2 regions of the Desulfosporomusa polytropa genome follow, and region 1 is predicted to be linked to the other one. Evidence: riboswitches for the same ligand, from Rfam matches in the RefSeq annotation. Region 1 holds a riboswitch; the other holds the start of a gene.
What was found. A riboswitch is a leader RNA that binds a small molecule or an ion and turns the genes downstream of it on or off. The one in region 1 is predicted to bind FMN.
Positions count from the first base shown of each region.

Region 2: linked by a shared signal. The riboswitch ahead of ribB (3,4-dihydroxy-2-butanone-4-phosphate synthase) and the one ahead of ribD (bifunctional diaminohydroxyphosphoribosylaminopyrimidine deaminase/5-amino-6-(5-phosphoribosylamino)uracil reductase RibD) in region 1 are both predicted to bind FMN.

Region 1 is NZ_AP042400.1:1,610,674-1,619,403, reverse strand. It holds gene ACZ449_RS09380 (bifunctional 3,4-dihydroxy-2-butanone-4-phosphate synthase/GTP cyclohydrolase II) at 1-948, opposite strand, end outside; gene ribE (riboflavin synthase) at 994-1,647, opposite strand; gene ribD (bifunctional diaminohydroxyphosphoribosylaminopyrimidine deaminase/5-amino-6-(5-phosphoribosylamino)uracil reductase RibD) at 1,616-2,746, opposite strand; FMN riboswitch at 3,023-3,158, opposite strand; gene rpe (ribulose-phosphate 3-epimerase) at 3,219-3,869, opposite strand; gene rsgA (ribosome small subunit-dependent GTPase A) at 3,879-4,769, opposite strand; gene pknB (Stk1 family PASTA domain-containing Ser/Thr kinase) at 4,905-6,800, opposite strand; gene ACZ449_RS09350 (peptidoglycan D,D-transpeptidase FtsI family protein) at 6,813-8,234, opposite strand; gene ACZ449_RS09345 (FtsW/RodA/SpoVE family cell cycle protein) at 8,231-8,730, opposite strand, start outside.
Region 2 is NZ_AP042400.1:4,777,897-4,786,626, reverse strand. It holds gene caiT (L-carnitine/gamma-butyrobetaine antiporter) at 1-721, shown strand, start outside; gene mtgA ([methyl-Co(III) glycine betaine-specific corrinoid protein]--tetrahydrofolate methyltransferase MtgA) at 803-1,723, shown strand; gene mtgB (glycine betaine--corrinoid protein methyltransferase) at 1,781-3,208, shown strand; gene mtgC (glycine betaine-specific corrinoid protein MtgC) at 3,271-3,918, shown strand; gene ACZ449_RS24005 (ASKHA domain-containing protein) at 4,077-5,771, shown strand; gene ribB (3,4-dihydroxy-2-butanone-4-phosphate synthase) at 5,866-6,507, opposite strand; FMN riboswitch at 6,619-6,767, opposite strand; gene ACZ449_RS23995 (ABC transporter ATP-binding protein) at 6,896-7,867, opposite strand; gene ACZ449_RS23990 (ABC transporter ATP-binding protein) at 7,857-8,645, opposite strand; gene ACZ449_RS23985 (ABC transporter substrate-binding protein) at 8,668-8,730, opposite strand, start outside.

The DNA.
Region 1 (8,730 bases):
AGTGTCTTTACCTTTGTCCTGGAGCGCATAAGCCCTGATTTTATTTGCGAGTCCAATTCCCCTGCCTTCCTGACGCATATAGAGCAATACGCCACAGCCTTCTTTTTCAATGCACTTTAAGGCATGGGCCAACTGATCACCACAATCGCAGCGTAGTGAGCCTAAAACGTCGCCTGTCAGGCATTCTGAATGAACCCTGACCAACACATTCTGTTTGTTAGTTATATCGCCTTTAATCAGTGCAATATGGCATTGGTTATCCAACTGGCTTTCATAAGCAATCAATTTGAATTCACCATATTTTGTTGGCAGCTTCGTTTCGGCCGCTCTGGTGATAAATTTTTCGTGCTTTTTGCGATATTTTATCAGGTCGGCAATGGTGATAATTTTTAAATTATGTTTTTGTACAAACTCCATTAACTCTGGTGTCCGGGCCATAGTGCCATTTTCATTCATGATTTCGCAAATTACACCTGCCGGATATAAATCGGCTAGCTTAGCTAAATCGACGGCAGCTTCGGTATGTCCAGTACGCCGCAATACACCGCCTTCACAGTATCTGAGCGGAAAAATATGGCCAGGTCGTCTAAGATCACTGGCAATTGTTTTTTTGTCTAACACGGCCTGTACTGTCATTGAACGTTCGTAAGCTGATATGCCTGTAGTTGTGTCTTTTGCATCAATAGATACTGTGAATGCCGTGCAATGATTATCTGTATTTACTGTCACCATCTGACCTATATCAAGTTCATCTAGTCTGCTGCCAATGACTGGCATGCAAATAAGACCGCGTGCATGTGTTGCCATAAAATTGATGACTTCAGGTGTTGCTTTTTCAGCCGCCACTAGTAGATCGCCTTCATTTTCCCTGTCTTCATCATCAATTACGACAACCATTTTACCATTTTTCACATCTTCAATAGCTTCTTCAATCGTATTGAATTTCATGTAAACTCCTCCGTTTCGTATGCTAATCACGCTATGGTTAAAGACTTATAAAGTAAATCCATGCTGCTCAAGAAACCCCATCGTTATCTTTTCGACTGGTTTAGTGGTTTGTTGTAATCCTAGCAGCTTCTCCACATACTTGCCAATCATATCTGCTTCCAGATTAACTGGCTCACCTACTATCTTCAGACCTACTGTGGTCCTAGCAGCTGTATGGGGAATGAGCGACACGGTAAACCAGTCGGCGCCAAAGTCAATAATGGTAAGACTTGTCCCATCAATAGCAACTGAACCTTTTGTAATAATGTAGCGCATAACTTCTGGACCAGCTCCAATCCGGACAATTATCGCGTTATCATTTTGTTCTTTGGTCAAAATTGTTCCTATTCCATCAATATGACCGCTGACAATGTGACCACCTAGTCGATCTCCTACTCGGAGAGTACGTTCGAGATTAACAGTGTCACCTGCTTTGAGAGCAGCTAGCGCCGTACGGTCAACTGTCTCTGGCATAACATCAGCAGTAAACCAATCGCGGCTAAAATCAACAACTGTTAGACAGGTACCATTTACGGCAATGCTGTCCCCCAGTTTAACGCCATCTACTATTTTACTGCCAAAAACCGAAAGCCGAACAGATTTAGTGCCGCGTACAATCTGTTTGACTTTACCTAATTCTTCCACAAGTCCGGTAAACATCTCGCCCCTCCCGTCCGGTTACGTAACCATTTACTAAGATATCGGTACCGATGGTTTGTGTGGTAATATCTTCAAGCAGTATGGCTTGATCTACCCGTTCTACTCCTGTACCACCAACCGGGCTTAACGCTGTTTGTCCACCAATGATTTTGGGTGCTATGAAACAATATACCTTATCAATTAGATTAGCAGCTAAGAGTGATGCGTTGATGGTTGCTCCGCCTTCAACAAAGATGCTGGTAATATGGCGTTCGCCTAAAATTTTAAATAGTTGGCGAAGGTTGAGGCCCTGTGGTGTTTGCTCAAGCACCAGTACCTCTACACCGTGGCCGCGCAGTGCAGCTACTTTCTCCAGTGGCGCCGCCTGGCTTACCGCGATGAGGGTTGGAGCCTGTTTGTCTGTAATTACGTTAGCAGTCAATGGTGTTCTGGCCATACTGTCTACAATAATTCGGACCGGATTTTGGCCACCTTCCGGCAAACGAGAGGTTAACAAGGGGTCATCCGCAAGTACGGTACCACTGCCTACAAGTATGCCATCATATATATCGCGTAGTTTATGTACATACGCTCTGGCGGAAGAGCCTGTTATCCATTGGGAATGGCCGGTATAGGCGGCTATTTTGCCGTCCAACGACATCGCTGTTTTAAGAACGCCAAATGGCGTACCAGTAGTGATCCACTTTATAAATACTTCATTGAGCTTGGCAGCTTCAGCTGCTAGTATTCCCTCTACTACTTCAATACCAGCTGACCGGAGTCGGGTCAGGCCATTGCCAGACACCTCAGGATTGGGATCAGTCATGGCTACAACTGCTTTTTTTATACCTGCCTCAATCAGAGCATCCGTACAAGGTCCGGTTCGACCATAATGAGAACATGGTTCAAGGGTGACATATATGGTTGCTCCTTTAGCGAGCTCGCCAGCTTGGGCCAAAGCATGAATTTCCGCATGGGGCGTACCGGCCTGACGATGCCAACCTTGCCCTACTATGTGTCCATCTTTTACAATAACGGCACCCACCAGCGGATTAGGGCTAGTACGTCCTGTTGCATACTGCGCAATGCCAAGTGCCTGACGCATATAATAATTGTCCATAGAAGTCCTCCAGTGCAAAACGTAGTAAGAAAGTTTTACCCTTCTGTTAAGGCAAGTGAACTCGCTAACCTTTGAGTACTTTGGAAACTTTGCGTACTTTGCGGTAACAATTCTTAAAACAGGCTTGGTTTGGGCTATGCGGTTAGGTTTGTTAAACCACAAAGGACACAAAGAGCGCAAAGGAATACGAAGGGCAAACAAAAAACTGTTGAATAGCTTTGGGGCTATCAACAGTTTAATAGGCAATGTGGTTGGGAAATGCCAATATGGCAGAACTTACGCCTTTTACCATCCAGACTATACTGTCGGCTCTGGAATTGAACCAGATCAACCGTAAAAACGGCTCGCGGGCTATACCGCCGGTCAGGAATTAAAAGATTTTACTCTTTTTCACCTTGCCCCAAAGGCTATAATATGTAATTTTCATCCATAATGTAACTATCTACTACATATGTTACCACTAAGAAGCAATTTAATCAAGCCCTCGGATATTTTTAATTGCTTGCGTCATATCTGGCGCTCCATATACTGCTGATCCAGCTACTAATATCGTTGCACCAGCGGCGATTACTTGACGCGCAGTACTGGCATTAATGCCCCCGTCAACTTCAATATCAACACTAAGCTTTCGTTGGTCAAGTTTTGTCTTCAAGCGAGTAATCTTTTCAATTGCCCCTGGAATAAACTTTTGGCCGCCATAACCAGGATTTACACTCATGATAAGAATCATATCGAGATCGTCAAGTACTTCTTCAACTACAGCCAGTGGAGTTGATGGATTCAATGATACTCCCGCCTTCAAACCATACTCTTTGATGGTTTGAAGCAAACGGTGCAGATGGGGGGCGGTTTCGGCATGAACCGTAATAATATCGGCACCAGCTTTTGCGAAGGGTTCGATTAAATCTTGGGGATTAGTTACCATTAAATGAACATCAAAAGGTAGTTTGGTTACTTTGCGAATAGCAGCTACAACCGGTGGACCAAATGTAAGGTTAGGGACAAAATGACCATCCATAACATCAATATGAACCCAATCAGCGCCTGCTTTTTCTATCTTATTTATTTCATTAGCTAGCTGGGAAAAATCGGCAGATAAGATAGATGGAGCAACTTTAATCATAGTACTCATCTAGTATCCTTTCTTGTTCTCTCTAATTTCGGTCAATATTTCAAGATAAGATTGATATCTTTCAGCATGAATAAGCCCTTCAGCTACCGCCTGTTTAACCGCACACTGTGGCTCTTTATAATGAATACAAGTACTGAATTTGCATTTAGGAGCTATTGGGGAAATTTCAGGGAAGTAGTCCATTAGATGGGCTTCTTCCATATCATTGAATTCAGTAAAGCTGAAACCCGGCGTATCGACGACAAAGCCACCGCCCTCAAATGGCAAAAGTTCGGCAAATCGAGTCGTATGTTTACCGCGGCCAATTTTATGACTAACTTCGCCAGTAGTAAGTTCAAGACCGGGTTGGATTGCATTAAGGATGGTAGACTTTCCCGCACCTGATGGACCAGCAAAAACCGTAATTTTATCATGAAGCTGTGTGTGCAATTGCTCTATACCTGTACCTAACTTAGCAGCTATAGTGAGTACCTTATACCCAATTTGCTTATAGCGTTCAACTAATTTAGCTAACACCTCCGTGTCCGCTAAATCGATTTTATTAATACATAGTATTATCTCCAGTTCTGAAAACTCAGCAATTACTAAAAATCTGTCAACCAGAGATGGGTTAATATCAGGATTAACAGCGGCAAAAGTCACAACAACCTGGTCTATATTGGCAACCATTGGACGCTTTAACATGCTGCGTCTCGGCAGTATTTCTTCAATGATACCTTTTTCCGGGCCAGTTAGAGTATAAGTCACTTCATCACCTACAATAAGAGAAAAGCGTCCTTTCTTAAATCGGCCGCGCAAATTGCAAGTGACAATTTTGCTGCCTGACTGTATATAGTAGTAACTATTATAGGCTTTTACTACAATACCATTTAGCACACATGACCTCCTCATTGAATAAATTTCGCAGTAAAGAAGTTCGCAGGTGCAGGTAGGTGCTACATTGACAACGCTTCACCACTAGCGTTGTCAATGTGACTTTTGTCACTGCACCACCTACCTGCAAAATCTTTAACACGTTTTATATAGCTAAATTGTTTGTTCTTGAAGCAATTTTTCATTGATATACACTTGAATTCGTACTTGTCCAGTGCCCTCGACTGTTTTTTCAATATGTTCACCCGGTTTATGTGAACCTTCATAAATAACCCGGCGGCCATTGGTATCGGTAACTACTATTTGCAAGGCTTGCGGAGTTTGGCGAGCTGATCCGTCTGGTACGGTTACTTGAACAACGGCCCGTTTGACAGCTCCAGGCACACCTTTGGCAATAGAGAAGTCAATCGTCGTGCCTTCTGTTACTTCAGTAGCTGGTGGTGGATTTTGACTAATAATGGTGCCTGGTGGATATTTATCATTAGGTGCTTCTGTTATTTTTCCTTGCTTAAGCTTCAAGCTATCAAGCTGAGTTGCCACCGTAGTTAAGAGCGATCCTTGAAAATCCGGTAATGAAACTTTCTTCGGACTAGTACCTTTGCTGATAACAATATCAATGGCCGTCCCTTTGGTTACTTGCGCTGGTGGACGGGGATTTTGATTAATGACTGTATCTGCTGGTGCTGCATCAGTAAATTGTTCGTCAACCCGACCTAGTTTCAGACCAGAGTTTTTAATCTGCAGTTCGGCATCCCGGCGGCTAAGACCGCGCAAATCCGGAACAACAGTAACTTCACCGCCTTTGCTGACAATGATCGTTATTGTCCGCTGTTCTTTGACAGTTGTTCCTGCTTCTGGTTGCTGGGATATAACCTGACCTGCCGGAACTTTGTCGCTAAAAGCATCAGAGACAGACACTCTAAGATTATTACTAATAATAATGTTACGTGCTGTATCTACCTGCTTGCCCACAACATCTGGCACGGCAATTTCATTAAGACTCCAAAACTTACCAAATCCCAGAAAGGCCGCCAATGCTGAGCCCAGCAACACAAACAATAATATCCCCCACAGCCAAGGTTTAGAAAGTTTAGCTTCGTTTAACAAAGAAGCAGGAGTATTAGATGGTACTGTATGTCTTGCATTATTCTGTTCCGCTGGCGGTGTAACTGTTGGTAATACTTGTGTAGGAAAATCCGTATGAGATAGTCGCCTAGTATGATCATCCCTTAAATAATTTTGGGCTAATTTAAAATCAGCAATCATTTCACCAATATCAGTGAATCTAGCAACTGGATCTTTATGCATAGCCTTTACTACAATAGCTTCAATCAGCGGCGGTATGGAAGCGTTTAGTTCTCGCGGTAACCTTGGTTCTTCCTGTATGTGCTTAAGGGCAATACTAATTGGTGATTCACCAGTAAATGGCACATGACCTGTAAGCATTTCGTAAAGAACAACACCAAGAGAATAGATGTCAGATTTAGCACCAACCGAAACACCTTTAGCCTGTTCAGGTGAAAAATAATGTACCGAACCAATAATTGTGCCCGAATTAGTCATTGTTGATGAAGTAACAGCTCGGGCAATACCAAAATCAGTTACTTTAACTCGTCCTGAACGAGTAATAAGAATATTATGTGGCTTGATATCGCAATGAACTAAATTATTTTGGTGAGCATGTTCGAGCGCTTCTGCTATTTCCATAGCAATTCGCACTGCAGTTTCGACAGGTAACGGGGCTTCACGGTCAATTTTATCTTTAAGCGTTTCGCCTGAAATGTATTCCATAATTATATAGTATGCTTGTTCATCAAAACCAACATCGTAGATATTAACAATGTTAGGATGCGAAAGCTTAGCCGCCGCCTGGGCTTCCTGCCGGAAACGACCAATAAACTCTTCATCATCAGTGAACTGGGAACGCAGTACCTTAACAGCTACTGAACGGTCTAATAGTTTATCATGTGCGCGGTATACATCGGCCATGCCTCCGCCGCCAATTCGTTCCAATATTGTATAACGATCATCAAGTGTGCGATTAAGCATTAATTCACCCCCTTATCGTAATGCTTGCAATAAAATCTGTCGGGCGAGTGGTGCGGCTACCGTACCACCAGAACCCGCATTTTCAACAATTACCGCTACTGCAACTTGTGGATTGTCTGCTGGTGCAAAGCCGATAAACCAAGAATGCGAAGCACCATGCGGATTTTCTGCAGTACCTGTTTTGCCAGCAACCTGTATATCGCGCAGTGCGGCCGCGCTGCCAGTACCTTCTTTTACTACACTTACCATCATATCGGCTACCTGACTGGCCAATTTGCTATCTGCAGGTGATAGCCAGGCAACTGGACTGGTTTGATTCAATATAGTACCATCAGGGGTCATAATTTTTTGTACTAAATAAGGCTTCATCATAATTCCTTTATTAGCGAATGTTGATGCTAGCATAGCCATTCGGAGCGGTGTAACCAGAAGGCTTCCCTGTCCAATGCCGGTTTGTGCCAAATCGCCGTCATTTAGCTTTGCAAAATCAGGGAGCTGATTAGCACTTTCCTGAATATCGCTGCTAATCAGCTGGGTAAAACCATAGCGTTCAAAGTACTTGGCCATTCTTGTGCGGCCGAGATCAAGTGCTAGCTGACCAAAAGTAACGTTACAAGACACGGCTAACGCTTCTCGCAGATTCAATTTGCCATGAGCTATATTATTAGATTCTGTCAATGTATAATCAGAACCAATTTTGAGAGATCCGCTGCAGGTAAATTGGTGGTTTTTATCAGCCAATTGTTCGGCTAATGCGGCTTCAGCTATCATAACTTTAATGATGGAACCTGGTGGATATAATCCTTGTGCAGCCCGGTTAAGGAGCGGACTACTTGCAGCTTGTGAGATACTATTCCAAGTTGTGTCAAGCGTGTTTGGATCAAAGCTTGGGCGGCTAACCATAGCCAATATCGCACCTGTTTTAGGTGACATGACAACAATTGCGCCACGATGATTGCCAAGAGCCTGATAAGCAGCTTGCTGAAGCTGTGCATCAACGGTAAGTACAACCGTATTGCCAGCACCGTTTGCAAATAATTGACTAATTGCACCCAGGCGTTTTTCAGGATTTATTTGTCCTGATAAATAGCCATCATAAATGCCTTCAATGCCTGTTTTTCCATACTTAGGACTATCATAACCAACAACATGGGAAAATACGGTATCATAAGGATATTCTCGCTGATATTCTTGTTGTGAGAGCTTACTTAGAGCCAGAACTTTTCCATGAATGTCAGTAATTTGACCTCGTTCCACTTTGCGTGACGCTTCTGCTGTTCGGCGGTTAAGCGGATGAAAAGCCAGAGTATTACTTTCAATAACTTGAATATATACTACATAACTGAGCAGTAACACCAACAGTGCAATAGAAAATAGCGCTGCTTTATGGATACTCCTGCGTATGGCCTTATGGGGAATGTCATGTATGTTCATGGGGTGGCTGTCGCCTCCGATATAGCAAATAACATACCCAGCAGGATAAAGCTTGCGACCATAGAGCTACCACCATAACTTATCAGCGGCAGCGTTATACCTGTTAGTGGCAAAAATTTGGTAACACCGCCGATAATAATAAAAACCTGCAATGCAGTAAGTACTCCTAAGCCGCCAGCTAGTAGCATGGTAAACGGTATTTGCGAAGCAAGTGCTGCACGAAATGCGCGGTAGACAATAAGGATATAGGCAATGATTACTGCAGCAGTACCTGCTAGTCCTAATTCTTCGCCAATAGCAGCAAAAATGAAGTCGGTATGTACTTCCGGGATAATGCTTGGATAACCGAAAGTTAAGCCGCTGCCTAACAGTCCGCCTGAACCTAAAGCAAATAGTGACTGGACAATCTGGTACGAACGTCCAGTCGGATCCGCCCAAGGATTTAACCAGATATCAATTCTAACTTGAACGTGAGGAAATATAAGATAACATATGG
Region 2 (8,730 bases), 2.5 Mb from region 1:
GTTTATGTTCAACAACTTTATTGATAGCTTGGGAGTCATGTTCAATAACTACTTTAGAATGAGCTTATATACTGACCCTGTTCTAAAGTCTGGCTTCCCTCAAGACTGGACAATATTCTATTTTGCCTGGTTTATCGCTTTCGCTCTTAGCACAGGAATCTATCTGGCGAGAATTTCCAGAGGAAGAACGGTTCGGGAATTTACAATAGGCGCTATGTTCTCAGGTGTTATCTGCGTCTATACGTACTTTATGGTCTTTGGCAACTACACAATGGATTTACAAGCCAGAGGAGTAATAAACCTCGCAGAAATTATTAAAGCGCACGGAGTACCGTATGCGATTGTAGAAATATTTTCTACACTTCCCTTCGCCTCTATCATACTACCCATAATTTTAGTGTTGCTATTTATTTCAACGGCAACCGTTATTAATAGTATAGCATATACACTTGCGATGGTAACTACTGCACAACTAAAAACAGGCGAAGAACCTGCTAAATGGAACCGGTTATTCTGGGCTGTGGTTTTAGGAGGCATTTCGCTGACGCTTATATTCTTGGGCGGTATGAAGCCACTGCAGGCCGCATCAGTTGCGGGGTCTTTCCCGACCATGTTTATCATGGCTATTATACTGATCGGTTTCATTAAAAAGGCAGGAAAAGAATGGGATGTCTCGGATGAAACGAAGCCTAGCGACTCAACAGATACAAAGGATAAGTAAAGACCCTAATGGCCCAGTTAATCCGAAAAGATAAATAACATCAAAATTTAAATTATAAACTGATGTAGGAGTGTGAAACAAATGTTCAGGTTTACAGCAGAGCAGCATGTGTATGACATTAACGGCGTAAAGATTGGGGGCCAACCGGGGGAATTTCCCACAGTGCTAATTGGCAGCATGTTCTACCGAGGACATAAAATTGTCATCGACTCGATAAAAGGAATTTTCAATGAGGCTGAGGCAAAAGCACTGCTTGATCAAGAAGCTGAAATGAGCGCAGAGACTGGCAACCCCAGAATCATCGATGTTTTGGGAGATACCCCGGAGGCGTTAGCGCACCATGTTGAGTTTATTCTGAAACATACTTCATCCCCGTTTTTACTTGATAGTGTGAGTCCGGAAATTCGGACAGGCGCCTTAAAATTACTAGGCAAAGACCCGGCTATTATCAACCGCCTTATCTACAACTCCATAGAAGAGAATTACACGGAAGATGAACTGAGCATTATTAAGGATTTTGGTATCAAAACTGCGGTCGTTCTGGCCTTCAGTAAAAAGCATCTTAAGCCAAGCAGTCGACTTAAGTTGTTAAATGGCGACGAAAAAACGGAGGGATTAATTGCGGCAGCAAAACGGGCCGGGATTGAGCAGTTTCTTGTAGACCCTGGTGTGCTGGACGTGGCCAGCAACAGTTGGACTACCAAGGCCATCTATGAAGTAAAGGAACAATTAGGTTACCCAGGAGGCTGCGCCCCATCTAATGCATTATATTTGTGGAAAAAGATGCGATCTAAAGGATCGCCTTACTTTGAAGCAGCAGGTACTGCAGTATTTACCTATCCTGTCACTCAGGGGGCTGATTTTCTTCTTTATGGTCCTATTGCAAATGCGCCTTGGGTTTATAGGGGAATTGCTACAACTGATGCAATGATGGGCTATAGCACCAAAATTACCGGTACCAAGCTGGGTACTTCTGAGCATCCGTTATTAAAGCTGTTTTAACCGTGGATCCTAGCTCCCGGTAGACATAATTAAAATAATAAATAAGAGGTGTTGGCAATGATTCCAAAGTTTGATGTATTAACACCTGAACAGGTGAAGCAAGTTCATGAGCAGAGTATGAAAATCTTAAATGAAATTGGTGTAGAATTTTCATACCAACCAGCCCTGGATGTCTTGAAAGCTAAGGGGCAAAAGGTAGAAGGTCAGCGGGTTTATTTCCAAAGACAGTTTGTGGAAGAACAAGTGGCTACTGCCCCTGCCGAATTTACTCTTCACGCCCGTAATTCGCAAAACAACCTAGTAGTTGGTGGCGAGAATATCATCTTTATGCCTGGCTATGGCTCACCATTTATTCATGAAGCAGATGGCACACGCCGCAACTCAAATATGAATGACTTTGACAACTTTGTTAAGTTAGCGCAAATGAGTCCTAATATGCATATGACTGGCGGCAATGTTGCCGAACCAAATGATGTGCCAGATTCAATCAGACATTTAAAAATGGTTTACAGTGCCATAAAACATTCTGATAAATGTTTTATGGGCAGCGCCTCCGGTTATGACAAAGCCAAAGATACTATCGAAATGACCGCCATTCTCTTCGGTGGAAAAGATGTCATTAAGAAAAATCCAGCTTTAATATGCCTTGTCAACTCAGTTACTCCATTAAAATATGATGACCGCATGCTCGGAGGCTTAATGGCCTATGCAGAAACTGGTCAGGCTATGGTAATCGCATCCTTGGTCATGGCCGGCTCGACAGGACCGGCAACAATGGCTGGCGCTTTAGCCTTGCAGAACGCGGAAGTATTGGCTGGTATCGCCTTAGCTCAAAGCATTAATCCCGGAACTCCCGTGGTTTATGGTTCAACATCGGCCATTACTGACATGCAGACAGGTTCACTGTCTATCGGTAATCCCGAAGGAGCGCTATTTACTTCTGCCAGTGCTCAGCTGGCAAGGTTCTATGATGTTCCGAGTAGAGGCGGCGGCGGCTTAAACGATGCCAAGATTGTCGATGCACAGGCTGGTTACGAATCCATGATGACGCTGATGGCCGCCAGCGTGACCGGGATCAACTTTGTATTGCATACAGCAGGTATACTTCAATATTTTATGGCCATGTCGTATGAAAAATTTATCGTAGATGATGAGATTGCTGGTATGCTTCTACGATATCTGAAAGGCATTGAGTTCTCGGATGATAATTTTGCCTTTGACGTCATTAAAAAGGTTGGTCCAGGAGGACATTTCCTTACGCAAAAACATACCCGGAAAAATCATGCCACAGAGCTGAGGCAGGCTACGCTTAGTGACCGATTGTCTTATGACGGTTGGGGTAAGGAGGGTCTGGATACTAACAAGCGGGCAGAGCGGAAATGGAAAGCTATGTTAGCTGAATACCAAGCACCGGAACTGGATAGCAAAGTCAACCAAACTCTTCAAGCTTTTATGGAGAAGAGAACATCTGAACTGAAGGGCTAGTTTTAGTTTCCTTACGACAGTGCTTAATAATACAAATCAAAAATTAACGGAGGTATAATGATATGAGTGATATTTTTGAAAACTTGAAGCAAGCTATTCTCGATGGTGATGAAGATTTGGTGGTTGAATATGCTCAACAAGTTATTGATGAAAAGATTGATCCGACTGCGGCAATACAACAAGGACTCATTAAGGGTATTGAAGAACTCGGCGCAAAATGGAAAGTAGGCGAGGCGTTCTTACCTGATGTCATGATGGGAGCAGATGCTCTTAAAGCTGGCCTTGATATGTTGGAACCAGTTATTGCCGCATCAGGCAACACTGTTAGTGAGTCTAAAGGGAAGATTATTGTGGGTCAAGTTGCCGGCGATATTCACGATATCGGCAAAAATATCGTTGGTGCGCTGATGACGGCCGCCGGATACAAAGTGTATGATATCGGTATTGACCAACCCTCAGAAAACTTCTTGGCGAAAGCCGAAGAAGTAGGCGCTAGCATCATTGCCGCTGGGGCCTTGCTGACCACTACTATGGCCGCCCAAAAGAATATTATCGAATATCTTAAATCTAAGAATGTGCGTGAAAAATATAAAGTCATGATTGGCGGTGGTCCAACCAGTCAAGCCTTCGCTGATGAGATTGGTGCTGACGCTTGGGCCGAAACTGCTGATGAAGCAGTTAGTCTGTGCCAAAAGCTTATTGCAGGCTAAGCATAGCAAGCAACTGACTTTCGAGTTAACTTGTTAGATCGGAATTTTAAGAAAGCAGCCTCAGCCCCTAGCAAAAGTTAGGCTGAGGCTGCTTTTGTACATAAAGAATAAGAGCGGTATGGAAATCCAGAATAACGTTGCATGCTGGGAGTGGAAGTATGGCTGAAATGAAAAAAAGAGCTAACGCAGAAGTGATTGTTGACTTTGAACCAATTGGCAGACGGGTCTATGCCAATATCGGTCAGACTATTTTAGCAGTGGCCAAGGGAATGGATTTGTTTGAACATGGCATCAGCGCTCCTTGCGGCGGCAAAGGATTGTGCGGTCGGTGTCTAATACGTCTAATAACAGGGCAAGTAACCTCACCCTCACTTACCGAAGAAAATATACTTACTCCGGAACGTCTCAGTCAAGGCTACCGGTTGGCATGCCAGGCAAGAATTGTCGGTCCCTGCAAAATTGAGATTCCGGTAACATCGCTGATTGGTCGCCAACAACTGCAAGTAGATGGTTGCTCGCAAGTAGTTGAAGTTGATTATTTACTTAAAAGGTATATGTCTGTGGCTACTCCGGGGACTAACTATGAGCCGTTAGGACTAGCCATCGATTTAGGGACAACCAAGATTGCCGCCTTTCTTATCAGGCTGACTACGGGAGAGATGGTGGTGGCAGAAGGTATTTTAAATCCACAAATTGCTTACGGCGAGGACTTAATGAGTAGACTGGCATATGCCTTGGAAGATGAGGCAAATGCTCAGCAGATAGTAAATGCTGCTGTCAGTGGAATTAATGAATTGGCCAAACGCTTAACTTTGCAACAGGGTTTGGATGTCCAACAAATTAGTCAGGCAGTTATTGTAGCTAATACGGCCATGCATCATTTGCTACTTGGTTTACCAATAAGGCAACTTGCCACATCGCCTTATGTTCCTGCCACGACTAGCCCAATTGAGATTGCTGCAGAAACTATCGGTCTTACGTTAGGGCCTCAAGCCCAAGTATATTTTACACCACCTATTGGCGGGTTTGTTGGCGGCGATCATGTTGCCATGATCCAAGCAACCGGAATTGATAAAGGGAAAGGTATAGTTTTAGGGATTGATATTGGAACAAATACCGAAATTGCCCTGTCGGTTAATGGAGAAAGGATTTCTTGTTGTTCCTGTGCATCTGGCCCTGCTTTTGAAGGCGCACATATTTCGCAGGGAATGCGCGCAGTTAACGGCGCTATCAGCGAGGTAAAGCTTTTTCAACAAGGCAAGGAAGTACTTTGGCAGACAATTGGCGATCAGAGGCCTATTGGTCTATGCGGTTCTGGCATTATTGATCTAATTGCCGAATTAAATAAGGGAGGAATCATAAGCGCAAATGGTAGGCTGAATCCGAACAATACCCGGGTTAGAATTAAACCGGGTAAAGCTCCTGAATTTATCGTCGTCTCAATAGAAGACAGTGGGTGTGATAGTGATATTGTTATAACTCAGAATGATATTGGTGAGATACAATTAGCTAAAGCAGCTATTGCTAGCGGGATTAGTAGTTTATTAAATGCCCTCAATATTAGAGTGGAGGACGTTGACCGAATCGTTATTGCCGGTGCCTTCGGCTCTTTCCTGCGACTTGAGAGCGCGATTACCATCGGTATGCTGCCGGATTTGCCACTGGAGCGGTTTGAACAGGTCGGTAATGCGGCTGGTGCTGGTGCATGTATGAGTTTGGTATCTTCGAAAGAACGTCGCCGGGCTGAAGCTATGACTGCTTCTATTGAACATTTGGATTTAGCGTTGCAGCCGAATTTCAAGAGAGAGTTTGCAAAGGCGTTAAAATTTCCGCGGTATATACTTCACCAATAGTAATAAACAGGCCCAGCAAGACCGACCCTACGTCAAACTAAAATCAATAAAGCCTCCCAAGTAAAAATCCTGGGAGGCTAGGAAAAATATAGTTTTATTCTCGAACCTTGCGGTAATCTATCAAATCATCCACTGTAACCACCGGCATATTGTTCTTTTGCGCAAAAGCCACTATTTCAGGCAATCGCGCCATGGTTCCATTGGGGTTTGTCAGTTCGCACAGTACACCATATGGTTTGAGACCGGCAAGCCGCATTAAGTCAACATTGGCTTCGGTATGGCCCGGCCGTTCTAAAACACCACCTGGTTTAGCTTTTAAAGGAAAAACATGCCCTGGATGCCGCAGATCTTGAGCACAAGCCTTATCAGCAATTGCCGCTTTTATAGTAGTAACACGATCAGCAGCTGATACACCTGTAGTAACTCCTTTTGCAGCTTCAATTGAAACGGTAAATGCAGTCTGAAAACTACTTGTATTATTGTCTACCATCATTGGCAATGCCAATTCCTGGGATTTCTCCTCTGGCAGACACAGGCAAACTATACCACTGCATTCACGAATTAGCATAGCCATCTGTTCTGTTGTCAGCGACTCAGCAGCAAAGAAAATATCACCTTCATTTTCCCGCTGTTCGTTATCTGTTACTAAAACTCCCCGGCCATTGCCCAGAGCGCTAAGTGCCCTTGTCACCCGCTCCTCTGCATTGCCAAATTGACTTAATAAATTCTGATTCAAAGTAATGCGCCTCCTATAGTAATAGTAGGACTTACTAGATCAGGGCAATTAGGTAGGCAGCTAGGAAACAATACTAAATAATACTTCAATTCTCCGTATTGATACTGACCGCCTTATCCTCTTTCGTCCGGACTATACCGTCGGCACTGGCATTTCACCAGTTCTGCTGACCTCTTCCAACACACGAAGAGCGCTCGCGGGCTCCCCAGTACAACTGGGATACCGCCGGTGGGGACTTGCACCCCGCCCTGAGAATAAGTCTCATAGTTGTTATTATACTCCTCGACCATTATTTGTCAACAACCTCTGTCCTGTGAGCCAGGGTGTGTTCATGAAATCAGTCCAGCATAAAACAACTGCCCTAGAATAGTGGCGAACCGCGCCAGTGTTATACCGGTCTTCCATTCAAAATGAAATGACAGGCAGCACTGTGTCTTTTAGAAATCTCTTTGAGCGCCGGTTTTTCTTGCCTGCAAATCTCCCTGCATTCCGGGCACCTGCTCTGAAATGGGCACCCTGGCGGCAAAGCAAGGGGACTTGGTATCTCCCCCGCCAGCGGCCGGACCGCTGCAACCCCTTTTTTTCTCACCGGGAAAACCGCCTGCAGAAGCGCCTTCGTATAAGGATGCATTGCTTCATTCAGCGCACCGCCCGCAAGCACCTCTACGATATTGCCGAGATACATAATGGCGATGCGATGGCTTATCTGCGATACCAGGGCCAAATCATGACAGATAAAAATCATGGACAGATTCTTTCCCTGTTGTATTCTGACCAGAAGTTCCATAATTTTTTCCTGCACAGATACATCCAGTGCACTGGTCGCCTCATCACAAACGAGGATTTCCGGCTCAAGCGCCAACGAACGGGCAATCCCGATGCGCTGGCGCTGCCCGCCGCTCATATTGCCGGGATAGCGGTCGGCAAAATCTTCCGGCAACTCAACCATGCGCAAAAGTTCTCCGACCTTTTTCCCGGACTCGCTGTCTTTTATCATATTGAAATTGCGCAACGGCTCGCAAAGGATGTCTTTGGTCTTCATCTTCGGATTGAAAGCCTGCGTCGGATCCTGAAACACCATCTGGATATGTCGCCGGCTCTGCCGCATACGCTCTCCCTTAAGCTGCGTAAGATCCTCGCCCCGGTAGCAGATCGCCCCGCTCGTCGGCGGATACAGCTGCAGGATCAGTTTTACAAGCGTGCTCTTGCCGCAGCCGCTTTCACCAACAACACCAAGTGTTTCTCCCTGATACAGCGACAGCGATACGTCATCGCAAGCTGTCAGCATGCGCCCGTCAGAGACCGGGAAACGCTTTACAACATGCTCGATTTCCAGAATTTTTTCCATTTCAGCCGACATATCTTTTCCCTCCGACCTGCGGTACGGCATCTAAAAGCTCTTTTGTATACGCCGACTGCGGCCGAGCGATAACATCATCCGTTCTGCCAGACTCTACGATTTTTCCTGCTTGCATGACGATCAGCTTATCCGACATATAGGCTGCCACACCGATATTATGTGTAACAATGACGATTGCCGTTTTATCCTTTTGGCAGATCTCCATCATTTCCTTTACCACTTGCGCCTGCGTCGTCACATCCAGGGCCGAGGTCGGCTCATCCGCCAGCAGCAGGCGCGGTTTAAAGAACATGGCCATGGCCACGCCGACCCGCTGGCGCATGCCGCCGCTCAGTTCAAACGGATAGCTCTTCATAATATTGTCCGGATTGGGCAAGTGCATCTTCCTGAGCATGTCCTCTGCTGCCTTGGCTGCTTCCCTTTTCGTCAGCGGCGAATGCTCGCGGATATACTCTACGAATTGGCTGCCGATACGCCGGATAGGGTCCAGCATATTGCCGCTGTCCTGAAAAACCATGGCAGCCTTTGTGCCACAGAGACGGCGCCACTCGGCAGACGTATTCTCCAATATATTTTTGCCTTCAAAGAGAATTATCCCGCCGCTCACACGGCCCTCATGTGGCAGGCAGCCAAGGATTGCGCGAATAACTGTTGTCTTGCCGCTGCCGCTTTCTCCCACAATCGCAAGGATCTCGCCTTCATCGAGCGACAAATTCACATTTCGGACGATTTCATATTCGGCGTAGGATACCGAAAGCTCCGATACCTCTAGTAACATCTCAGATCTCCTTCACGTGATGTTATTTTTTTGCCGGTCTAATCTTGTGGGTCAGCCAGTAATAATCGGACGGATACATCTTCGC